3 regions of the Halobacillus sp. Cin3 genome follow, and region 3 is predicted to be linked to each of the others. Evidence: riboswitches for the same ligand, from Rfam matches in the RefSeq annotation. Region 3 holds a riboswitch; each other region holds the start of a gene.
What was found. A riboswitch is a leader RNA that binds a small molecule or an ion and turns the genes downstream of it on or off. The one in region 3 is predicted to bind S-adenosylmethionine.
Positions count from the first base shown of each region.

Region 1 (2,264 bases), on a different contig from region 3:
TGTTTACGACAGAAGCCGTAATCGTATTGACCACTTTGTTCTGCCACAGACCCCCGGGCCCTGACAGATAAAGCAGCAGCCCCAGAAGGATTCCCAGAATAAACGTCCCGGCCACGGAAATGAGCGTCATGTATAACGTTTCATTCGTCGCCGTAATCATATCCTCCATGCGTACGTTTGGAAAAAAATCATTAAGCATCCGGGTTCACCTCCACTTCAACAGAAGTAGAGCGTATATATTCGATCGCCCGGGCCACTTCCTCATTGTCTCCTTCAAACTGAACAAACATCGTTCCGTAAGCTCCTTTTTGCGTCTGCGTGATCTTGCCGTGAAGAATATTGACATCCAGGACGAATTTCCTGGAGACCTCACTGATCAGCGCCTGGTTGGTACTTTCTCCTACAAAATGCAGCCGGACGATTTTGCCTGACTGATACTTATCTTTGATCAATTTCAGAGAGTGCTCTTTTTCCTGGTCACCCATCACCTGATCAACAAATTTCTTCGTCACTGGCTGTTCAGGATGAAGGAATACGTCCAGAACATCTCCCTTTTCAACAATTCTCCCCTGCTCCATGACTGCCACCTGATGACAGATCTTACGGATGACATGCATTTCGTGCGTAATCAAAACGATGGTCAGTCCGAGTTTTTCATTGATGTCTACTAGAAGATCCAAGATGGAGTCCGTCGTTTCCGGATCCAGAGCAGATGTGGCTTCGTCACAAAGGAGGACTTTTGGGTTGTTGGCCAGCGCCCTGGCAATACCTACACGCTGTTTCTGACCACCACTCAGTTGGGATGGATAAGAGTTTCCTCTGCCTGATAAACCGACCAAGTCGATCAGTTCGTTCACCCTTCTGCTCCGTTCTTCCTTTGGTACACCGGCAATTTCCAGAGGAAAAGCGATGTTATCATAAACCGTTCTGGACCAAAGCAGATTGAAGTGCTGAAAAATCATTCCGATATCCTGCCGGGCAATGCGTAGTTTATTCTTACTGAGGCCCGTCAAATCCTGATCGCCTACGTGGATGCTCCCCTCTGTTGGATCTTCCAGTCGGTTCAACAGCCGGATAAACGTACTTTTACCTGCTCCACTGTAACCAATAACACCGTAGATTTCCCCTTTATTTATCGTAAGGCTTAAACCATCAACAGCCTTTACTTCCCGATCCTTCGTTTGAAAAACTTTAGAAAGATCCTTGATTGTAATCATGATGTGTTCCCTCCCATTCAAAAAACGCCATTCTGTTCGAGAACAGAATGGCGTTTCAATAGCATTGTATCTTCTGTTCTCTCATCTGTCAGAGCTGTTACACTCTGCAGGATTTGGCACCTTGACAGGTCGGTTACTCCTGCTGGTTGCCGGGCATCGTCGGGCCAGTCCCTCCGCCACTCTGGATAAGAGATTTTAATCTATTAAATTATTAGTGCTTTAATTCAATTCATAACCACAAAGTGGATTTTAGCACTCTGCCACCAGCGTGTCAACATAAATGAGCCACTTTTCAGAAAAGAAAAACATCTGTATATGCAAAAAAATCTCTTCTAAAATAGAAGAGACTGCATGGAATCTCATCTATCAAAGCTTTGTGCTCTGCAGGATTTAGCACCGTGCTTTTACGCCGGTTGCCGGGTTTCAAAGGGCCAGTCCCTCCACCACTCTGGATAAGTTATGATGTCGCTGTGAAATTATATGTTATGTTAGCATGGAGTCTATACGGACGTCAAAGATTATTGCGCCGGTATATTTTTACAGCAAGGAGATGAAGTCATGAAGGAACGTGCTCCTCAATTTGAACTTTCTTATATAAATCAGCCCTCCACCTATCGTCTGAGCGACCATTTCGGAAAAGTGATCGTCCTGACTTTCTGGGCATCCTGGTGTCCTGACTGCGGGAGAGACTTACCTAAAAAAGAGCAGCTCTTTGAAACGATGGACAAAGAAAAAGTGGAGCTTGTTACGATCAACGTCCCGGGCCGTGAACGCAGCCCTGATGCCGGAAAGGAATATGCTGAGAAATTTCTTAACCAGCCTACATTGATTGATGATGGGCGAAGCTTATACGATACGTTTGGCTGCCAGGGCGTCCCTTCCACAATTATCATAGATCAGGAAGGCAGGGTCCACCAATCGTTCGGTGATAAAGCTTCCTTTCTGGATATTGTCCAGTCCCTGGGGGAAATTGTTTAATCATCAAAACAACGGAAGGCCTCCCACCCACTTATAACTGGTCATACAGCCGATGAATAAAACCCGTTC
Region 1 is NZ_CAMZMV010000002.1:73,457-75,720, forward strand. It holds gene QMA39_RS08500 (methionine ABC transporter permease) at 1-199, opposite strand, end outside; gene QMA39_RS08505 (methionine ABC transporter ATP-binding protein) at 192-1,217, opposite strand; SAM riboswitch class I at 1,296-1,409, opposite strand; SAM riboswitch class I at 1,574-1,676, opposite strand; gene QMA39_RS08510 (TlpA disulfide reductase family protein) at 1,776-2,195, shown strand.
Region 1: another riboswitch for S-adenosylmethionine. It lies ahead of QMA39_RS08505 (methionine ABC transporter ATP-binding protein); the one in region 3 lies ahead of QMA39_RS05050 (methionine ABC transporter ATP-binding protein).

Region 2 (2,264 bases), on a different contig from region 3:
TGGCCCGATCAAGGTCATTGATTAAATCCTTACTGGATTCGAGTCCGATGGAAAGACGAATCAGCTCTTCCGTCACCCCACTCGCCGCAAGCTCTTCGACGGAAAGCTGCTGGTGGGTCGTGGACGCCGGGTGGATGATCAGAGATTTCGCATCGCCGACATTGGCGACATGGGACCACAACGAGATGTTGTTGATCACCTGACTCCCAGCCTCTCTGCCTCCTTTGATTCCAAATACGACAATGGAACCGTAGCCGCCCTCTAAATATTGATTGGCCAGTTCATGGGCCGGATGGTTTCTCAAGCCTGGATAGGAAACCCATTCCACATCAGGGTGCTCCGCCAAGTATTCAGCCACTTCCCGGGCATTATCTGAATGACGTTCAACACGAAGGTGAAGAGTTTCAAGTCCCTGCAGCAGAAGGAAAGCGTTCTGCGGGCTGAGGCAGGAGCCAAAGTCACGAAGCAGCTGGACTCTGAGTTTTGTAATGTAGGCGAGCGTGCCGAAATCGGCTGTATAAACAATGCCGTTGTAGCTCGGATCCGGCTCTGTAAAAACAGGGAATTTCCCATTCCCCCAGTCAAACTGCCCGCCGTCTACGACTACACCTCCGATAGCTGTTCCATGCCCCCCAATCCATTTCGTAGCCGAGTGGACGACAATGTCAGCTCCGTGTTCAATCGGACGGCACGTGTAAGGTGTGGCAAACGTGTTATCGACGATCAATGGAATCTGATGCTCATGGGCAATGGCGGACACCTTCTCAAAATCAAGCACGTGAAGACTCGGATTACCGATGGTCTCAGCGAAGACGGCCTTCGTATTCTCATTGATGGCCTGTCTGAAATTTTCCGGATCGACCGGGTCAACAAAATGAACGTTAATGCCATATCGCGGTAAAGTGTTGGCGAATAAATTATAAGTTCCGCCGTATAAATTGGATGCTGCCACGACTTCATCCCCCGCACCAGCTACATTCAAAATGGCCAGGGCAATGGCGGACATGCCTGAAGCCGTCGCTACCGAGGCTACTCCGCCTTCCAGAAGAGCCATACGTTTTTCAAATACGTCCACCGTCGGATTACCGAGTCGGGAGTAAATATTCCCCGGTTCATCGAGGGCAAATAGACTCTGGGCGTGATCGGTATCATGAAACACATAGGATGTGGTCTGGTAAATCGGAACGGCCCGTGAACCTGTCGTAGGATCCGGTGACTGTCCTCCGTGCAGAGAGATGGTATCAATATCGTATCCTTCAAAAGAGTTGGTCATTGTATGTCCTCCTAAAGTTTATTATTCACATCATTTTAATCAGTTTTAAAATCAAGTAGTCCTTTGAGCATCTTTATTCATGCAAAAAGCCCTCTTCCATATAAGAAGAGGGCTGAACGTGCTGATATCCTCCTCTTATCTACCAGATCCATGATCTGTAGGACTTGGCACCTTTTCAAACCGATGTTTGAAGGTTGCCGGGCTTCACAGGGCCTATTCCCTCAGCCGCTCTTAATAAGAGTACTAGTTATTTAATTTTGATTATGATGAGAATTATAGCTGACCGTCTGCATTAATGTCAATAACATTCTGAATTTTTATTTTATTGAAGTGTCGATAGTGCTTTTCAGCTGATGAATGATATCTTCACCGCTCTCAATTCCGATAGATAAGCGGATGACGTAATCGTTCACTCCGATTTTTTCGCGTTCTGATTCTGACAGAGCCCTGTGTGACGTACGGACAGGGTACGACACGGTCGTCTGGACACCAGCGAGTGTCGGCGCAATTTTGATCCATCCAAGAGATTTGAAAAAGGCTTCCACATCCACGCTCTCATTGAGCTCGATGGTAACAATCGCTCCATGGCCACGTTCAGATACGTATTCAGGATAAAACACCTTTTTGACCCCATTATGCTCCCGAAGAGCCTCTGCGACACTCTTTGCATTCGCAGACTGCTGTTTCATCCGGAGGGCAAGTGTTTTGGCCCCTCTCTGGGTCAACCATGCTTCAAATGGACTTAAATTCGCACCGAGGGTCACGATTTTCTGGGATGCTTTGGAAATCAGTGCTTCCGAACCGACCAGAACACCGCACGTGACATCACTATGACCACCTATGTATTTCGTAGCACTGTGCACAACAAGGTCCACTCCATACTCATAGGGCTGGACAAGATAGGGGGTGGCGAAAGTGTTATCCACCATCGTCTTTAAGCCGTGTTTTTGAGCGAGACTGCTTAGACCCTTCAAGTCTTCCACGCGTAGGA
Region 2 is NZ_CAMZMV010000006.1:93,083-95,346, forward strand. It holds gene QMA39_RS17145 (PLP-dependent aspartate aminotransferase family protein) at 1-1,273, opposite strand, end outside; SAM riboswitch class I at 1,406-1,514, opposite strand; gene QMA39_RS17150 (PLP-dependent aspartate aminotransferase family protein) at 1,591-2,264, opposite strand, start outside.
Region 2: another riboswitch for S-adenosylmethionine. It lies ahead of QMA39_RS17145 (PLP-dependent aspartate aminotransferase family protein); the one in region 3 lies ahead of QMA39_RS05050 (methionine ABC transporter ATP-binding protein).

Region 3 (2,264 bases):
TCGGGCCACAGGTTGATCAGCTGATCGATCATGATTCAGCACCTCCACTTCATCCAGTATCGTTTTCAGACTTTCCACGGCTCTCCCGACTTCCTGCGGGTCACCGGTTAATTCCATGACAAATGTGCCGAGGGCTTTTTCCTGTATGTAATCCACATTTCCATGCAGGATGTTTCCCTTGATTTTATAGTTCTGAAGCAGATCCGACACAACCGTATCCCCGGCCTGTCCGCCGGTAAACTTCATCTGAACAATGGTGCCGCTGCTTTTTTTCAGCAGTTCTTCCGGAACATGGAAATCGATCACTGTTCGAATAAACCGCTTTGTCAAAGCATTTTGAGGGGAGGCAAAAATTTCATAGGCCGCCCCCTGTTCTACCACTTTTCCTTCTTCCATGACCGCACAACGGTCGCAGATTTCTTTCACCACTTCCATTTCGTGTGTAATCAATACAATGGTCAGTCCAAGTTCCCGGTTGATTTTTTTTAATAGTTTCAGGATTGACTGTGTCGTGTTCGGATCGAGTGCGGAAGTTGCTTCATCGCACAGCAGCACTTTAGGATCGTTGGCCAGTGCCCGGGCAATACTGACCCGCTGCTTCTGCCCTCCACTCAATTGAGCGGGGTACTGATCGGCTTTATCGCTAAGACCTACAAGTTCCAGCAGATGCCTGGCACGATCATTGCGTTCCTGTTTTGGTTTACCGGCCGCCTTCAATGCAAAGGCCACATTTTCCAAAACCGTCTTCCCCATAGCAAGGTGGAACCCCTGGAAGATCATGCCGATGGACTGTCGTGCTTTTCTAAGGTCCTTTTTGGACAGAGAAAGAAGATCGATGTCATCGATATAAACCTTTCCTGATGTCGGGCGTTCCAATATGTTCATGCATCGGAGCAGTGTACTTTTGCCAGCTCCACTGTATCCGACGATTCCATAGATTTCCCCTTCCTGAATATCAAGAGAAACCTTGTCCACCCCGATCACCTGTTTTTTCTTGGATGTGTAAATTTTACTGAGCTCTTGGATGGAAATCATAACAATCCTCCTTTACCTAATAAAAAAACTCTCTTCCTTATCAAGAAGAGAGTTTCGCATAACTATCAGCCAAACTCTTATCTCCCGGAAATCATCATTCCGGCGGATTTAGCACCACTCCACATGGAAGGTTGCTGTGACGTCTACGGGCCTTTCCCTCAGTCACTCTTGATAAGAATTAGTTGTTGCTATTCGTTTATGATTTACAACTTTAACGCATCATTCTGCATTTGTAAACAATTTTCTCAACATTTCATCAATGAAGACAGATATGCCGGGAAGCCTATTACGCTGTTTAAAGGTCTGGAAGAGTAAGGAATAAAAGGAATAACAAAGAAAAGGGAGAGTGAAAGAATGAACAAGCAAGGAGAAGACCTGCTCAAAGAGTATAGAAATGGCATTGAAACCCTTACCGAACACCTGCCGGAGGCCACAAAGGAATACAATCACTTTACCGGCTCGTTCTTTGAAGACGGAGAACTGAGCAAGGGCACCAAGCACTTAATGGCTCTTGCTATCAGTGTGAAAGATGGAGATGAAGCCAGTATGGCCTACCATATGGATCAGTGCGTGGAAGCAGATTGTTCAGACAGGGAAATTCTTGAAACGATGGGTGTATCAGCTGCTTATGGCGGAGGCTCTGCCATGAGTCAGGCCGTAACCACAGGTCTGAACATTCTTCATGAATTCCGAAACCGTTAACTCACAAAACCGGGAGGCCTGCTCCCGGTTTTGTTATTGACATATTATTCTGTCATCTGGATAATGATGGCTATATCATTTCCAGAGGTGATCAACCATGAAAAACGTAACTGTACAAGGAGCACCTGCGATTTATAAAGCTGAGCCTGGAATTCTAAGGGATCTTCCAGAAATGCTGGAAAACCAGGCCTTTTCAAAAGCAGGAATCATTCACGGTGAGCAGTCGTGGAAGGCTGCACAGCCCTATTTTCCAAAGCTGACGATGCCGGTCCAATCGGAAGCCTACGCTGGGGAGTGCTCCCACAAAGAGGTCATGCGCCTCAGTGAAGCCCTGCGGGGCTGTGATGTCTTGATCAGCATCGGAGGCGGAAAGGTCCTTGATCTCGGAAAAGCCTGTGCCGATCAATTGGATATTCCAGCCGTGCTCATCCCCACACTAGCCTCAAACTGCGCACCTTGGACGCCGCTCAGTGTGTTTTACGATGATGAAGGAAATTTTGAGGAGTACATTATTTATCCACGTAGTA
Region 3 is NZ_CAMZMV010000001.1:934,475-936,738, forward strand. It holds gene QMA39_RS05045 (methionine ABC transporter permease) at 1-35, opposite strand, end outside; gene QMA39_RS05050 (methionine ABC transporter ATP-binding protein) at 1-1,035, opposite strand, end outside; SAM riboswitch class I at 1,110-1,213, opposite strand; gene QMA39_RS05055 (carboxymuconolactone decarboxylase family protein) at 1,390-1,737, shown strand; gene QMA39_RS05060 (iron-containing alcohol dehydrogenase family protein) at 1,835-2,264, shown strand, end outside.